DNA from 3 places in the Pseudomonas sp. 273 genome. Region 1 is predicted to be linked to each of the others. Evidence: predicted binding sites of a transcription regulator. Region 1 holds the regulator's gene; each other region holds the start of a gene.
What was found. The regulator sigma-54, encoded in region 1, starts transcription at its own class of promoters, with help from an activator protein. The targets are predictions, from matches to a motif close to ANTGGCATNNANNTTGCTNT.
Positions count from the first base shown of each region.

Region 2: a site for sigma-54 is predicted at 1,847-1,866, ahead of PKO50_RS19435 (circularly permuted type 2 ATP-grasp protein). Genes of this name have one in related genera too.
Region 3: a site for sigma-54 is predicted at 1,605-1,624, ahead of flgB (flagellar basal body rod protein FlgB). Genes of this name have one in related genera too.

Region 1 is NZ_CP116775.1:5,559,450-5,565,024, reverse strand. It holds gene PKO50_RS25420 (HPr family phosphocarrier protein) at 1-248, opposite strand, end outside; gene rapZ (RNase adapter RapZ) at 280-1,137, opposite strand; gene ptsN (PTS IIA-like nitrogen regulatory protein PtsN) at 1,139-1,603, opposite strand; gene raiA (ribosome-associated translation inhibitor RaiA) at 1,616-1,924, opposite strand; gene PKO50_RS25400 (RNA polymerase factor sigma-54) at 2,001-3,503, opposite strand; gene lptB (LPS export ABC transporter ATP-binding protein) at 3,718-4,443, opposite strand; gene lptA (lipopolysaccharide transport periplasmic protein LptA) at 4,443-4,979, opposite strand; gene lptC (LPS export ABC transporter periplasmic protein LptC) at 4,966-5,535, opposite strand; gene PKO50_RS25380 (HAD family hydrolase) at 5,544-5,575, opposite strand, start outside.
Region 2 is NZ_CP116775.1:4,268,337-4,273,911, forward strand. It holds gene PKO50_RS19430 (alpha-E domain-containing protein) at 1-402, opposite strand, end outside; gene PKO50_RS19435 (circularly permuted type 2 ATP-grasp protein) at 404-1,813, opposite strand; gene ydcS (putative ABC transporter substrate-binding protein YdcS) at 2,209-3,324, shown strand; gene PKO50_RS19445 (ABC transporter ATP-binding protein) at 3,739-4,758, shown strand; gene PKO50_RS19450 (ABC transporter permease) at 4,755-5,575, shown strand, end outside.
Region 3 is NZ_CP116775.1:5,056,604-5,062,178, reverse strand. It holds gene PKO50_RS23015 (chemotaxis protein CheV) at 1-166, shown strand, start outside; gene cheR (protein-glutamate O-methyltransferase CheR) at 262-1,083, shown strand; gene flgB (flagellar basal body rod protein FlgB) at 1,664-2,071, shown strand; gene flgC (flagellar basal body rod protein FlgC) at 2,077-2,517, shown strand; gene flgD (flagellar hook assembly protein FlgD) at 2,534-3,235, shown strand; gene flgE (flagellar hook protein FlgE) at 3,263-4,570, shown strand; gene flgF (flagellar basal-body rod protein FlgF) at 4,764-5,507, shown strand; gene flgG (flagellar basal-body rod protein FlgG) at 5,554-5,575, shown strand, end outside.

The DNA.
Region 1 (5,575 bases):
TTGATCAGGTCGACGAGCGCCTGCAGGGCCTCGTCGGCCTGCTCGCCCTCGGCGTTCAGGTGCAGGTTGGTGCCCTTGCCCGCGGCCAGCATCATCACGGCCATGATGCTCTTGCCATCCACCGTGCTCTCCGGGCTGCGGCCGACGCGGACCTGGCACGGGAAGCGGCCGGCCACGCCGACGAATTTGGCCGCCGCGCGGGCATGCAGGCCGAGCTTGTTGATGATGGTGATCTCGAGGGCGGGCATCGCGAGGGGGCTGTCCTTTCGTTATCTGCTGCTAGCTCAGGTCGCGGTGGCGAATCTGCACGTTCTTCAGGGTGGCTCTCAGGGCACTGCCGATGCGCTCGGCGAGGTAGACCGAGCGATGATGGCCGCCCGTGCAGCCGATGGCAATGGTGACGTAGGCGCGGTTGCTGGCGGCGAAGCGCGGCAGCCATTTGTTCAGGTAGCCCAGGGTGTCCTGGTACATCTCTTCCACGTCGGGCTGCTCGGCGAGGTATTGCTGCACGTCCTTGTCCAGGCCCGACTGCTCGCGCAGTTCCGGTTTCCAGTAGGGGTTGGGCAGGCAGCGCACGTCGAACACCAGGTCGGCGTCCACCGGCATGCCGCGCTTGAAGCCGAAGGACTCGACGAGGAAGGCGGTGCCCGGCTCGGGTTTGTTCAGCAGGCGCAGCTTGATGACGTCGCGCAGCTGGTAGAGGTTGAGGTTGGTGGTGTTCAGCTTGAGGTCGGCGAGGTCGGCGATCGGGCTGAGCAGTTGCTCCTCGTCGGCGATGGCCTCGGCGAGGGAACGGTTGTCGGTGGTCAGCGGGTGGCGCCGGCGCGTTTCGGAGAAGCGCTTGAGCAGCGTCTCGTCGTCGGCGTCCAGGTACAGCACGTCGCACTGGATGTGCTTGTCGCGGGCCTCCTGCAGCAGCTCGGGAAAACGCTTGAGCTGGCTGGGCAGGTTGCGCGCGTCGATCGACACGGCCACCTGCGGGTGCATCAGCTCGGTGTGCAGCAGCGCGCGCTGGGCCAGGTCCGGCAGCAGGCTGGCCGGCAGGTTGTCGATGCAGTAGAAGCCGCTGTCCTCGAGGACGTTGAGGGCAGTGCTCTTGCCGGAGCCGGAACGGCCGCTGACGATGATCAGGCGCATGCTAGTGGCCGTTCTGCACTTCCACGACTATCTGGTACAGCGCGTCGCCATCGCTCGCGCGGCGCAGGCGGTCGCGCACCTCGGAACGGTCGAGCATGGAGGCGATCTGGCGCAGCAGCTCCAGGTGCTCCTCGGTGGCCGCTTCGGGTACCAGCAGGACGAACAGCAGGTCGACCGGGGCGCCGTCGAGGGCGTCGAAGTCCACCGGTGCATCGAGGTGAAGGATTGCGCTGATCGGCGCCTTGCAGCCGGTCAGGCGGCAGTGGGGAATGGCGATGCCATTGCCGAAGCCGGTGGAGCCCAGGCGTTCGCGGGCCACCAGGCTTTCGAAGATGTCTTGCGCGTCGAGGCCGGGAAGGTCTTTCACGACCAGGTTGGCGATCTGTTCGAGTACGCGCTTCTTGCTGCCGCCCGGCACGTTCACCAGGGAACGGCCGGGGGACAGGATCTGCTCAAGTCGGATCATAGGGGAGGGGGGTTAGCGGACTCCAACGCCCTGTTGGCGTTCGAGGTACTTTTCCTTGTGTTTGATCAGTTGGCGGTCGAGTTTGTCGGTCAGCAGGTCGATGGCTGCGTACATGTCTTCATGTTCGGCACAGGCCACCACTTCGCCACCGGCGATGTGCAGGGTGGCCTCGATGCGCTGTTTCAGCTTTTCGACCTCCATGATGACCTGAACATTGGTGATCTTGTCGAAGTGGCGCTCCAGTCGGCCGAGTTTCTCGCCGACGTAGTCGCGCAGGGCGTCGGTCACATCCAGTTGATGTCCACTGATGTTGACTTGCATACCGCTTTCTCCTTATTGCCCGTGTATAAGTGGCAGGTTATGGGGCCTGCCGCCGGAACACCTTGGCTTGGGTCAATCAGACCAGTCGCTTGCGCTCGCTCGACGGAGCTATCCCGAGGGATTCCCGGTACTTGGCGACTGTCCGACGTGCCACTTGAATGCCCTGTGCCTCCAGTAAACCAGCGATCTTGCTGTCGCTCAACGGCTTTTTCGGACTTTCTGCCGCGACCAGTTTCTTGATGATGGCGCGGATCGCCGTGGACGAGCATTCACCGCCCTCGGAGGTGCTGACGTGGCTGGAGAAGAAGTACTTCAGCTCGAAGATGCCACGCGGGGTGTGCATGAATTTCTGCGTGGTGACCCGCGAGATGGTCGACTCGTGCATGCCCACCGCCTCGGCGATGTCATGCAGGACCAGCGGCTTCATGGCCTCCTCGCCGTACTCGAGGAAGCCGCGCTGGTGCTCGACGATCTGCGTCGCCACCTTCATCAGCGTCTCGTTGCGGCTCTGCAGGCTCTTGATGAACCAGCGGGCTTCCTGCAGCTGGTTGCGCATGAAGGTGTTGTCGGCGCTGGAGTCGGCGCGGCGCACCAGGCCGGCGTACTGCGAATTGACGCGCAGGCGTGGCACCGCTTCCTGGTTCAGTTCCACCAGCCAGCGCTCGTTGTGCTTGCGCACTATCACGTCCGGCACCACGTACTCGGCCTCGCCGGACTCGATCTGCGAGCCCGGGCGCGGGTGCAGCGACTGGATCAGCTCGATGGTCTCGCGCAGTTCGTCTTCCTTGAGCTTCATGCGCCGCATCAGCTGGGTGTAGTCGCGGCTGCCGAGCAGGTCGAGGTGGTCGGCGACCAGGCGCAGGGCCTCGTTCAGCAGGTGGGTGTTGGCGGGCATCTGGCGTAGCTGCAGCAGCAGGCATTCGCGCAGGTTGCGCGCGCCGACGCCGGCCGGCTCCATCTGCTGGATGCGCCGCAGCACCACTTCCACCTCGTCCATCTCGACGTCCAGCTCGGGGTCGAGGGAGACGAGGATGTCCTCCAGGGACTCCTCCAGGTAGCCGTCGTCGTTGATGCCGTCGATGATGCTGAGGGCGATCAGGCGGTCGGTGTCGGACATGGGGGAGAGGTTCAGCTGCCACAGCAGGTGGCTCTGCAGGCTCTCGCCGGCGGAGGTGCGGGCGGTGAAGTCCCACTCGTCGTCGTCGTTGCTGGGCAGGCTGCTGGCGCTGGTCTGGTAGACGTCTTCCCAGGCGGTGTCGACCGGCAGCTCGTTGGGGATGCGTTCGGCCCACTGGTCCTCGTCCAGGCTGTCGGCGCTGGGCGTGGTGGTTTCCTGGAAGCTTTCGCTCTGCGAGTTGGCGTTGGTGTTGGCGGGGGTTTCCGCGCCTTCGGCGTAGGGGTCGCTAGCGTCGAAGTCGTCGCCTTCTTCCTGGCGCTCGAGCATCGGGTTGGATTCCAGCGCCTCCTGGATCTCCTGTTGCAGGTCCAGGGTGGAGAGTTGGAGCAGTCGGATGGCCTGTTGCAGCTGCGGGGTCATCGTCAGCTGCTGGCCCATCTTGAGGACAAGCGATGGTTTCATGGCTGGAACTTGGCACCTTGTTCGCTGGCGTGTAGTGCGCCATATCCACGACTACGGGCGCCAGGGCCGAAGCTCCGGAACGCCGCTAGGAAGCAAATTATATGCCTGAATTCTCGGACTTTGCCTAGGGCGTTTACGCATAAATCTGATGTCGGTCGGTCGGGCCGACGTGATGGGGTGCCTGCGCCCCGGCACGAGGCCGGGGCGTGGGGGCTCAGAGGCGGAACTCGTGGCCCAGGTAGACTTCCTTGACCAGCTCGTTGGCCATGATTGCCGTGGAGTCGCCTTCGGCGATCAACTGGCCGTCGTTGACGATGTAGGCCGTCTCGCAGATGTCCAGGGTCTCGCGCACGTTGTGGTCGGTGATGAGCACGCCGATGCCCTTGGCCTTGAGGTGGTGGATGATCTGCTTGATGTCGCCCACCGAGATCGGGTCCACGCCGGCGAAGGGTTCGTCGAGGAGGATGAACTTCGGCGAGCTGGCCAGGGCGCGGGCGATCTCCACGCGGCGGCGCTCGCCACCGGACAGGCTCATGCCGAGGTTGTCGCGGATGTGGTGGATGTGGAACTCCTCCAGCAGGCTCTCCAGGGCTTCCTTGCGGCCGTTGCGGTCGAGGTCGGCGCGGGTCTCGAGGATGGCGCCGATGTTGTCCGCCACCGACAGCTTGCGGAAGATCGAGGCTTCCTGCGGCAGGTAGCCGATGCCGGCGCGGGCGCGGCCGTGCATGGGCAGGTTGGTGACGTCCTGCTCGTCGATGCGGACCACGCCCTGGTCGGCGCGCACCAGGCCGACGATCATGTAGAAGCAGGTGGTCTTGCCGGCGCCGTTGGGGCCGAGCAGGCCGACGATCTGCCCGCTGTCGATGCTCATGCTGACGTCGCGGACGACCTGGCGACCCTTGTAGCTCTTGGCGAGGTGCTGTGCGGTGAGCGTGGCCATTACTGGGCTTGATCCTGCTTCTTCTTGGGCTGGATGACCATGTCGATGCGCGGGCGCGGGGTGGTCACCTGGGTGCCCGTGGCGCGGCCGGCGTTGACGATCTGCCGTTCGGTATCGTAGACGACCTTCTCGCCTTCGAAGGTGTTGCCTTCCTGGATCACCTTGGCCTGGTCGATCAGGATCACCCGGTTCTGGGTGACGAAGTACTGGATGGTCAGGCCGTAGGCCTTGGTGATTTCCTTTTCCGGCGCCGGCTTCTGCTCGAAGTAGGCGGGCTTGCCGACCGAGGTGACCACCTCGATCTCGCCGTCCTTGTTCTGCTTGAGGGTGACGGTGTTGCCGGTCAGCTTCATGCTGCCCTGGGTCACCACCACGTCGCCGCGGTAGACCGCGACGCCCTGCTTGTCGTCCAGCTCGGCGCTGTCGGCCTGCACGCGGATCGGTTGTTCGCGATCGGTCGGCAGCGCCCAGCTTGCGCTGCTGCCCAGGCTGGCGACGAGGCCGAGGAAAAGGGGGAAGGTTTTAACGAACCTCATGCTGACCTCTTACGTTGGACAGCAGGGTCATCCGGCTGTCTTTCAGATACGCTTTCATGCCTACCGCCGTGGTCACCCCTTGGGGCTCGGTGATCTTAACGGGTTGACTGGTCTCGGCATAATCCTTGTCCGGGAACACCGTCATGCGCGTGGTGGTGAGCAGCAGGGTGCGGTTCTGCGCGTCGGTGCGCTGGACCCGGACGTTGTCTATCAGTTCGACCTGCTTGCCTTCCGGGCCCACCTCGGCGCGCACGCTCTGCACGTGCCACGGCTGCGGCTGGCCCTCGCGGAAGAAGAACAGGTCCGGCGTGGTGACGTTGGTGACGTCGGTGGCCTTCATGTGTTCCAGCCGATCGGCGGTCATCTCGTAGGCCAGGCTGCCGTCCTCGCGGTACTGCAGGCTGTGGGCATTGGCCGCGTAGAAGTCGATGGCGTCGTTGCTGGGCGTGACCTGGCGCTCGTTGAAGTCCAGGCGCACGTTCCAGTAGTAGCCCAGTGCGACCAGCAGGACCGCGATCAGGGCGAGGAGGAGCTTCTGGCGAAGGGTCTTCGGCATATCCGGCTCTACAGGTAGGCGCTCTGCGCCGCCTCGAGGT
Region 2 (5,575 bases), 1.3 Mb from region 1:
GCGGCTGATGCCGTAGCGGCCCAGGCCCTGCTGGGCGATGCTGCGCATCTCCAGCCAGGTGGCGTTGATGTTCTCCCAGATGTCCGCGGTGATCCGCCCGCGCACCGCGTGGGCGTTGCCGCGGGCGGCCTGCAGGCAGCGGTAGATGCTCGCCGGGTTGTCGGCGTCGAGGGCGAAGAAGTGCAGCATGCGCTCGGGCTGCATCTTCCCGTGGCGCTCCAGGTAGTCGTCCATGGTGCCGGTGATCAGCAGCGGCATGGCCAGCTCGTCGGCGCCGCCGCCGCGGTCGTCCGGCGGCATCAGCGACAGCGAGTAGCTCACGTCGAGCATGCGCGCGAGGTTCTCCGCGCGCTCCAGGTAGCGGGACATCCAGTACAGGTCGGCTGCGGTACGGCTCAGCATCTCAGTCCTCCACCACCCAGGTGTCCTTGGTACCGCCACCCTGTGACGAATTGACGACCAGCGAGCCCTCGCGCAGCGCCACGCGGGTCAGCCCGCCGGGCACCAGGCGCGTCTCGCGGCCGGACAGCACGAAGGGCCGCAGGTCGATGTGCCGCGGGGCGATGCCGCTGTCGACGTAGGTCGGGCAGGTCGACAGGCACAGCGTCGGCTGGGCGATGTAGGCGTGCGGGCGGGCCTTGATGCGTTCGCGGAAGGCCTCGATCTCCTGGTTGCTGGCCGCGGGGCCCACCAGCATGCCGTAGCCGCCGGAGCCCTGGGTTTCCTTGACCACCAGTTCCGGCAGGTGCGCCAGCACGTGGGACAGGTCCTGGGGCTTGCGGCACTGCCAGGTGGGTACGTTCTTCAGGATGGGTTCCTCGGACAGGTAGAAGCGCACCATGTCGCCGACGTAGGGGTAGATCGACTTGTCGTCGGCCACCCCGGTGCCGATGGCGTTGGCCAGCACCACGTTGCCGGCGCGGTAGGCCGCCAGCAGGCCGGGCACGCCGAGCATCGACTCGGGGTTGAAGGCCAGGGGGTCGAGGAAGGCGTCGTCCAGGCGCCGGTAGATCACGTCCACCGGGCGCGGGCCGGCGGTGGTGCGCATGTACACGCGCTCGTCGCGGACGAACAGGTCGGCGCCCTCCACCAGCTCCACGCCCATCTCGCGGGCCAGGAAGGCGTGCTCGAAGTAGGCGCTGTTGAAGCGCCCGGGGGTCAGCACCACCACGCTGGGGTTGTCCAGCGGGCTGGAGCTGCGCAGGGTCTCCAGCAGCAGGTTCGGGTAGTGGTCGATGGGAGCGATGCGCTGCGCGGCGAACAGCTCGGGGAACAGCCGCATCATCATCTTGCGGTCCTCGAGCATGTAGCTCACGCCGCTGGGGGTGCGCAGGTTGTCCTCCAGCACGTAGTAGCTGCCGTCGGCGTCGCGCACCAGGTCGACGCCGGCGATATGGGCGTAGAGGTCGCGGTGCAGGTCCAGGCCCTGCATGGCGATCTGGTAGCCCTCGTTGGTCAGCACCTGCTCCGCCGGGACCACCCCGGCCTTGATGATGCGCTGCTCGTGGTAGAGATCGGCGAGGAACATATTCAGCGCCCGCACCCGCTGGATGCAGCCGCGCTCCACCACGCGCCATTCGCTCATGGGAATGCTGCGCGGGATGGTGTCGAACGGGATCAGGCGCTCGGTGCCCTGCTCGTCGCCATAGAGGGTGAAGGTGATGCCGGCGCGGTGGAACAGCAGGTCGGCCTCGCGCCGGCGCTGCTCCAGTGTCTCCGGCGGTGCCGCCGCCAGCCAGCGGGCGAATTCGCGGTAGTGCGCCCGGCACTGGCCATTCGCGTCATACATCTCATCGTAGAAAGTGCGGGACATGCCGAACTCCTTGTCGCCACCAGTACTCTTGCCATCGCAAGCCCCGTGCCATCGAAACAAAGCCTTTTGCTTCAATGACTTGCAAAACACGCCCAGCCCTGGTGCGCCAACTTGGTGCAGCCGGCGCGGGCAACGGGCCGGCACCGCCCCGTTTGGCGCCAACCGGGTCAGTCTAGGCCAGCGGCGGCAACCGGCCCGCCGGACTTGGGCCTATGCTTAGCCGGAACGGCGGCCGTGGGCTTGTAGCCCCCGCAGGGCGCGACTAGGCTGCCAGAGATGTCGATCTGCCATGACATGATGCTGTCGCCCAGGTGCCCCGCCCGCGGTGCGGTACGGCCGCAGAGGCTCCTACCCCCTTACAGGAGTCCGACCATGCCTTCCCCGAAATTCGCCCCCTGGCCTTCGCCGGCGTCTGCGCCCTGGCCAGCGCCGCCTCGCAGGCCGCCCAGAGCGGCGCGCCCGAGGGCGCCCTCGACATCATCGCCTGGCCCGGCTACATCGAGCGCGGTGAGAGCGACAAGAACTACGACTGGGTGACGCCCTTCGAGAAGGAGACCGGCTGCAAGGTCAACGTGAAGACCGCGGCCACCTCCGACGAGATGGTCAGCCTGATGGCCAAGGGCGGCTACGACCTGGTCACCGCCTCCGGCGACGCCTCGCTGCGCCTGGTCTACGGCAAGCGCGTGCAGCCGATCGACGTCAGCCGGATCCCCAACTGGAAGAACGTCGACCCACGCCTGCAGGACGCGCCCTGGCACACCGTCGCCGGCAAGCACTACGGCACGCCCTACCAGTGGGGGCCCAACGTGCTGATGTACAGCACCAAGGTCTTCCCCAAGGCGCCGGAAAGCTGGAGCGTGGTGTTCAAGGAACAGCAGCTGCCCGACGGCAAGAGCAACAAGGGCCGCGTGCAGGCCTACGACGGGCCCATCTACATCGCCGACGCCGCGCTCTACCTCAAGGCCACCGAACCCTCCCTGGGCATCCAGGACCCGTACCAGCTCACCGAGGACCAGTACGCCGCGGTGCTCAAGCTGCTGCGCGCCCAGCACGCGCTGATCCACCGCTACTGGCACGACGCGACCGTGCAGATGAGCGACTTCAAGAACGAGGGCGTGGCCGCCTCCGGCTCCTGGCCCTACCAGGTCAACGCCCTGCAGGGCGAGAAGCAGCCGATCGCCTCGACCATCCCCGCCGAGGGCGTCACCGGCTGGGCCGACACCACCATGCTGCACGTCGACGCCAAGCACCCGAACTGCGCCTACAAGTGGCTGAACTGGTCGCTGGAACCCAAGGTGCAGGGCGACGTCGCCGCCTGGTTCGGCTCGGTGCCGGCGGTGCCGGCCGGCTGCAAGGAAAGCCAGCTGCTCGGCGCCCAGGGTTGCGCCACCAACGGCTACGACCAGTTCGAGCGCATCGCCTTCTGGAAGACGCCGCAGGCCGAGGGCGGGAAGTACGTGCCCTATAGCCGCTGGACGCAGGATTACATCGCGATCATGGGCGGCAGGTAGCGCTCCGGCTTTTCGTAGGAGCGAGCTTGCTCGCGAACGGGGTCTGCCGGTGGCTTCGGCGCCAGGATCAAGAGCACCCTCTCCCCAGCCCTCGGCTGCGCGCCCCGCCCTGAAGGGAGAGGGGGCTTGTCCGTGCCGAGAGGAGGAATGGCTTCAACCTGAAACCACCGGCGTGTCCGGCTAACTCAAGAACATCCGCGCACTCCGAACGGTCCCCTCTCCCTTCAGGGAGAGGGGATCTCGCCTCGCACAGAAGCCCCCGGCAACCGTAGCCTTGGTTACCGGCCCACTCGGGTTCGACCCTGGGTGTAACGGCGTACAACCGCGAACGGTTGTACGCCCTACATCTGGATCCAGCCCGGCGCTGCCCCATGCACTACCCTGTTAGAGCACACCAGCCACGCGGGTAGCGCCATGACCACAGCCGTCCAGTTCACCGAGGTGAGCCGCCACTACGGCGAGGTGAAAGCCGTCGACCGGGTGTCCATCGAGATCCGCGATGGCGAGTTCTTCTCCATGCTCGGCCCCTCGGGTTCCGGCAAGACCACCTGCCTGCGGCTGATCGCCGGGTTCGAGCAGCCCTCCTCCGGCTCCATCCGCATCCATGGCCAGGAAGCCGCCGGGCTGCCGCCCTACGAGCGCGACGTGAACACGGTGTTCCAGGACTACGCGCTGTTCCCGCACATGAACGTGCTGGACAACGTCGCCTATGGGCTGAAGGTCAAGGGCGTGGCCAAGGCAGAGCGCCTGAAGCGTGCCGAAGAGGCCTTGAACATGGTCGCCCTGGCCAACTACGGCAGCCGCAAGCCGGCGCAGCTGTCCGGCGGCCAGCGCCAGCGCGTGGCCCTGGCCCGGGCCCTGGTGAACCGCCCGCGCGTGCTGCTGCTGGACGAGCCCCTGGGCGCGCTGGACCTGAAGCTGCGCGAGCAGATGCAGGTGGAGCTGAAGAAGCTGCAGCGCCAGCTGGGCATCACCTTCATCTTCGTCACCCACGACCAGGGCGAAGCGCTGTCCATGTCCGACCGCGTGGCTGTGTTCAACAAGGGCCGCATCGAGCAGGTGGACACCCCGCGCAACCTGTACATGAAGCCGGCCACGCCCTTCGTCGCCGAGTTCGTCGGCACCGCCAACGTGCTGCGCGGCGACCTCGCCCGGCGCCTGCTCGGCGAGGCCGGGGCCTGGTCGCTGCGGCCGGAGCACGTGCGCTTCGGCCAGGCGCGCGAGGGCGAGCTGCAGGTCGCCGGCACCCTGGTGGACGTGCAGTACCTGGGCGCCGCCAGCCGCTACGAGATCGCCCTGGACGACGGCGGCCGGCTGGTGGCCGCGCTGCCCAACGGCGAGCGCGAGGAGCTGCGCCCGCAGCCCGGCGAGGCGGTCAGCGCCTGCTGGGCGCGCAGCGCGCTGGTGCCACTGCGCGAGGAGCCGCTGCCATGATGCGCGCGGTCTCCAGCTTCCTCTACCGGCGCGGCAACCTCTACCTGCTGATGCTGCTGATCCCGCCGCTGCTGTGGTTCGGGGTGATCTACGTCGGCTCGCTGTTCGCCCTGCTGTGGCAGAGCTTCTACACCTTCGACGACTTCACCATGGCGGTGACGCCGGAGCTGACCCTGGCCAACTACAAGGCGCTGTTCAACCCGGCCAACTACGACATCGTGCTGCGCACCCTGGGCATGGCCGTGGCGGTGTCCCTGGCCAGCGCCGTGCTGGCCTTCCCCATCGCCTACTACATGGCGCGTTTCGCCGGGCCCAAGGAGAAGGCCTTCTTCTATATCGCGGTGATGCTGCCGATGTGGGCCAGCTACATCGTCAAGGCCTACGCCTGGACGGTGATCCTGGCCAAGGGCGGCATCCTCTACTGGATCATCGAGAAGCTGCACCTGCTGGGGCCGCTCAACCTGCTGCTGGACGTGCCCGGCGTGGGCGGCAACACCCTGTCCACCTCGCACCTGGGGCGCTTCTGGGTGTTCACCTACATCTGGCTGCCGTTCATGATCCTGCCGATCCAGGCCGCCCTGGAGCGCCTGCCGCCGTCGCTGCTGCAGGCCAGCGCCGACCTGGGCGCGCGGCCGCGGCAGACCTTCGCGCAGGTGATACTGCCGCTGGCCTTCCCCGGCGTGGTGGCCGGCTCGATCTTCACCTTCAGCCTGACCCTGGGCGACTTCATCATCCCGCAGCTGGTCGGCCCCAGCGGGCTGTTCATCGGCACCATGGTCTACGTGCAGCAGGGCTCCATCGGCAACATGCCGCTGGC
Region 3 (5,575 bases), 500 kb from region 1:
TCCGCGGCTGCAGGACCTGCACATTCTCCTGCATACTTCGCTGTCCGGGGTGTTCAACCAGGCGATGGTGCGGAAGGTCGGGGCCAACGACTTCCTCGCCAAGTTCCGGCCCGATGACCTGGCGGCGCGTGTCGTCGAGCGCATCAAGGCGGCGGACGCACGCTGAGGAGGGCACTTCGGGGTAGTCTGCAACGGCCGGGGGCGACCCCGGCCGCCTGGCGTCCGGACCGGCGCCGGGCCAACTGGAAAGAGGCGTGATCGGTGACATCGACCAACATGGAATTCGAGCTGTTCCGGGATTTCCTGGAGAAGGCCTGCGGCATCGTCCTGGGTGCCAACAAGCAGTACCTGGTCGCCAGCCGCCTGAACAAGCTGATGGAGCAGCAGGGCATCAGGAGCCTGGGCGAGCTGGTGCAGAAGATCCAGGTCCGCAGCCAGTTGCGCGAGCAGGTGGTGGATGCCATGACCACCAACGAGACCCTCTGGTTTCGCGACACCTATCCCTTCGAGGTGCTGAAGAACCGCATCCTCGCTGAAATGATCAAGGCCAGCCCGGGCCAGCGCCTGCGCATCTGGTCGGCGGCCTGCTCCTCGGGGCAGGAGCCCTACTCGCTGTCGATGGCCATCGACGAGTTCGAGAAGACCAACCTCGGCCAGCTCAAGGCCGGCGTGCAGATCGTCGCCACCGACCTCTCCGGCTCCATGCTCAACGCCGCCAAGGCCGGCGAGTACGACAGCCTGGCCATCGGCCGCGGGCTGTCCCAGGAGCGCCTGCAGCGCTACTTCGACGCCAAGGGGCCGGGCCGCTGGGCGGTGAAGCCGGCGATCAAGGGCCGCGTCGAGTTCCGCGCGCTGAACCTGCTGGAGAGCTACGCCACCCTGGGCAAGTTCGACCTGATCTTCTGCCGCAACGTGCTCATCTATTTCTCCGCCGAGGTCAAGCGCGACATCCTGCTGCGCATGCACGCCCAGCTCAAGCCCGGCGGCTACCTGTTCCTCGGCGCCTCCGAGGCGCTCAACGGGCTGCCGGAGCATTACCAGATGGTGCAGTGCAATCCGGGGATCATCTACAAGGCCAAGTAGCCAGGCGTTACGCCGGGCGCACGTCCCTGTAGCCCGCTGGGCTCTCGCGACATCCATGTTGCACGACCTCCTGAGCGCGGCTCTGCGTAGGGCGCATAACGCCTACGGCGTTATCCGCCGCGGCCGTCGGGCACCGGCGTTCCGGCCAACGGCGGATAACCGCGAACGGTTATTCGCCCTACGGTCGAGCACGGACCGTAGGAGCGGGCCCTGCCCGCGAATCGCGCGCAGGGCGCGCTCCTACAGGTGGGACAGCGGTGGCGGGGTAGGCGGACTTTGTCCGCGATTGGATTCACCGGCCACGCCGGACGCCCCGGTGGCACGGACAGCCCCCTCTCCCGCTTGCGGGAGAGGGCCGGGGAGAGGGGGCTCTTGAGCCCAATACCTACGTCACCGGCAACCACTTCGAATGGGCAGAACGCTTTGCCGCCGGGCGGTAAAGCCTTGCCGCTTGCCGCGGTTTGCCGCCCTTTGCCGCTCGCGGATCATCGGCAATTCATTGATCTATAAGGATTTAACGTTTTGGCACGCACCTTGCTGAAGTGCTGGCAAGCCCACACCGGCAAACAGGTTCGTGACCATGAGCATCAGCTTCGACTCCGCCCTCGGCATCCACGCACAAGCCCTCAGCTTCCGCTCGCAGCGCGCCGAGGTGCTGGCCAATAACCTGGCCAACGCCGACACCCCCAACTACAAGGCGCGCGACCTGGACTTCGCTTCGGTGCTCGCGGCCCAGGCCGACAAGGCCAAGAGCGGCACCTTCAGCACCGCCGTCACCAACGCCCGGCACATCGAGGCCGATGGCGCGGCCATGGGCGACGACTCGCTGAAGTACCGTATCCCGACCCACCCCTCCATCGACCAGAACACTGTCGACGAGCAGGTCGAGCAGGCCAACTACGCGCAGAACGCCGTGCAGTTCCAGGCCAGCTTCACCTTCCTCAACAGCAAGTTCAAAGGCCTGATGGGCGCCCTGCGCGGAGAGTGATAGCCATGTCCCTTGCCAGTGTCTTCAACATCGCCGGTAGCGGCATGAGTGCCCAGACCACCCGTCTGAACACCACCGCCTCGAACATCGCCAACGCCGAGAGCGTGTCCTCGAGCATCGACCAGACCTACCGCGCCCGCCACCCGGTGTTCTCCGCCATGTTCCAGCAGGCGCAGAACGGCCAGGGCTCGCTGTTCCAGGACACCGACCAGGCCGGCACCGGCGTGCAGGTGCTGGGCGTGGTCGAGGACCAGAGCCCGCTGGTGCCGCGCTACGAGCCGAACCACCCGGCCGCCGACGCCAATGGCTACGTGTACTACCCCAACGTCAACGTGGTGGAGGAGATGGCCGACATGATGTCCGCCAGCCGTTCCTTCCAGAGCAACGCGGAAATGATGAACACCGCCAAGCAGATGATGCAGAAGGTCCTGACCCTGGGTCAGTAAGCGCAGAGGACGCCCCATGAGCATCGACAACACCAGCAGCACCTCGAACTCGATCCTCTCGTCGCTCAACGCCGGGTCGAGTTCCTCGTCTTCCGCCTCGGAAACCGGCACCAGTGCGCTGGGCAAGGACTCGTTCCTGCAACTGCTGGTCACCCAGCTGAACAACCAGAACCCGCTGGACCCGCAGGACAACACCCAGTTCGTTTCCCAGCTCGCCCAGTTCAGCAGCCTGGAGAGCATGGAGAACCTGGATACCACCCTGGGCAACTTCTATTCCTCGTTCCAGTCGTCCCAGGCGCTGCAGGCCTCGTCCCTGGTCGGCCGCTCGGTGATCGTCAACTCGAGCAAGGTCCAGGTCGACGACCCCAGCGCCGGCGTGCAGGGCTCGCTGGTGATGCCGTCCAACGGCGATGGCGTGACCCTGAAAATCTATGACGACGACGGCGAGCTGGTGCGCACCATCGACATGGGCAGCCAGAAGAGCGGCAACATCGACTTCACCTGGGATGGCAAGGACGACAGCGGCGAGCAGGTGGCCTCCGGCACCTACACCGTCAAGGCCAGCGCCACCCTGGATGGCACCAGCACCGCGCTGACCACCTACCTGCCGGCCACGGTCAACAGCGTCACGCTGGGCCAGAGCGGCGGGGAAATGACCCTCAATCTCGCTGGCATCGGCAGTGTCTCCGCCTCCAGCATTCAGACCATCGGAAAATAACGCCGTCCTTCGGCACGGGAGCTGACCATGTCTTTCAATACCGCCCTGAGTGGTTTGAACGCCGCTAGCACGGACCTGAACGTGACCGGCAACAACATCGCCAACGTCGGGACCACCGGCTTCAAGTCGTCGCGCACCGAGTTCGCCGACCTGTACGCCGCCTCGATGCTCGGCACCGGGCGCAATGCCGTTGGCAGTGGCGTGATCACCCAGTCGGTTTCGCAACAGTTCACCCAGGGCAACCTGACCTCCACCGGCCGCAGCCTGGACCTCGCCATCAGCGGCAACGGCTTCTTCATGGTCAGCGACAACGGCAGCCGCCTGTACACCCGCAACGGCTCCTTCAACACCGATGCCAACGGCTTCATCGTCGATGGCTCGGGCAACCGCCTGCAGGGCTATGGCGTCAACGGCAACGGCTCGGTCGTCAACGGCGTGATCACCGACCTGAAGGTGGACACCTCCAACCAGCCGCCGAGCCCGACCTCGAAGATCACCTCGACCCTGAGCCTGAACTCGGCGGCCAGCACGCCGACGAACGCCACCTTCGACCCCGCCGATTCCGACAGCTACAACTGGTCGACCTCGGTGGACATCTACGACTCCCAGGGCAACTCGCATACCATGACGAACTACTTCGTCAAGGACAGCAGCAACAACTGGACCATGCACACCCTGGTCGACGGCCGCTCGCCGACCGACCCGACCAGCACCACGCCGCTGGATAGCCAGCTGAGCTTCAACAGCGCCGGCCAGTTGACCGGCATCACCTCCACCGGCATGACGGTCAATGCGGACAACACCATGACCCTCACCGGCTGGGTGCCGGCGGCGGTCGCCGACTCCACCACCGACCCGGTGACCTGGGGGCCCAATGGCGCGGCCGGGGCCGCCGCCGGCATCAACCTCGACCTGACCAAGACCACCCAGACCAACGCCGCCTTCGCGGTCACCGCGGTGACCCAGGACGGCTACGCCACCGGCCAGATGTCCGGCCTGGCGGTGGACGTGGACGGGCAGATGTACGCCACCTACACCAACGGCCAGTCGAAGGTGATCGGCCAGATGGTGCTGGCCAACTTCGCCAACACCCAGGGTCTGACCCCGGTGGGCAGCACCGCCTGGAAACAGTCGCTGGCCTCGGGCGAGGCGGTGATCGGCACGCCCACCTCGGGCACCCTGGGCTCGGTGGGTTCCGGCTCGCTGGAAGAGTCCAACGTCGACCTGACCGCGCAACTGGTCAACCTGATAGTCGCCCAGCGCAACTACCAGGCCAACGCCAAGACCGTGCAGACCGAAAGCACCATCTCCGACACCATCATCAACCTGCGTTGATGGCGGCAAAGGCCGCTTGCCGCAGGCGGCAGTCCGTCGCCGCCTGACGGCCACCAAGGCTCCTCCGGGAGCCTTTTCTTTTTGATTCCTCCTTTCGAATCAGCGCCTTGCGCTGATTTTTCAATTCTGGCACAGCCCTTGCTGAGGTCCCTTCAGCACCGCCGGGAATCCGACCCGGCACTGGAGGAATGCCTTGGACAGAATGCTGTATGTCGCCATGAGCGGCGCGAGCCAGAACACGCAGGCCATGCAGGCTCACGCCAACAACCTGGCGAACATTTCCACGACCGGTTTCCGTCGCGACTTCGAACAGGCGCGGGCCATGCCGGTCTTCGGCGACAGCTTTCCGGCGCGCGTATTCGCCATGAGCGAACGCCCGGCCACCGATTTCACCGCCGGCGCCCTGCAGGAAACCGGGCGTGACCTGGACGTCGCCGCCAAGGGCGACGCCTGGATCGCCGTGCAGGCCCCGGATGGCGGCGAAGCCTACGTGCGCACCGGCAGCCTGGAAATCGACGCCCTCGGCCAACTGCGCACCGGCGACGGCTTGCCGGTGCTCGGCAATGGCGGGCCCATCGCCATTCCGCCGGAAGAGAAGGTCGAGATCGGCGAGGACGGCACCATCACCGTCCGCGGCCAGGGCAACAATCCCAACGCGCTGGCCACCGTCGACCGCATCAGGCTGGTCACTCCGGACCCGAAGCAGCTGGAGAAGGGCACCGACGGCATGATCCGCATGAAGCAGGGCCAGCCGGCGCCGCAGGCCGACGCCAACGCCAGCGTGCAGTCGGGTTTCCTGGAGGCGAGCAACGTCAACGCGGTGGAAGAAATGACCTCGATCCTGGCGCTGTCCCGCCAGTTCGAGCTGCACGTGAAGATGATGCGTACCGCCGAGGACGATTCCCAGGCCATGGCGCGGGTTTTGCAATTTAGCTAATCACCAGATCGAGGCGTCATGAATCCGACGCCCGAGGAGAATCGATATGCTTCCGGCACTGTGGGTCA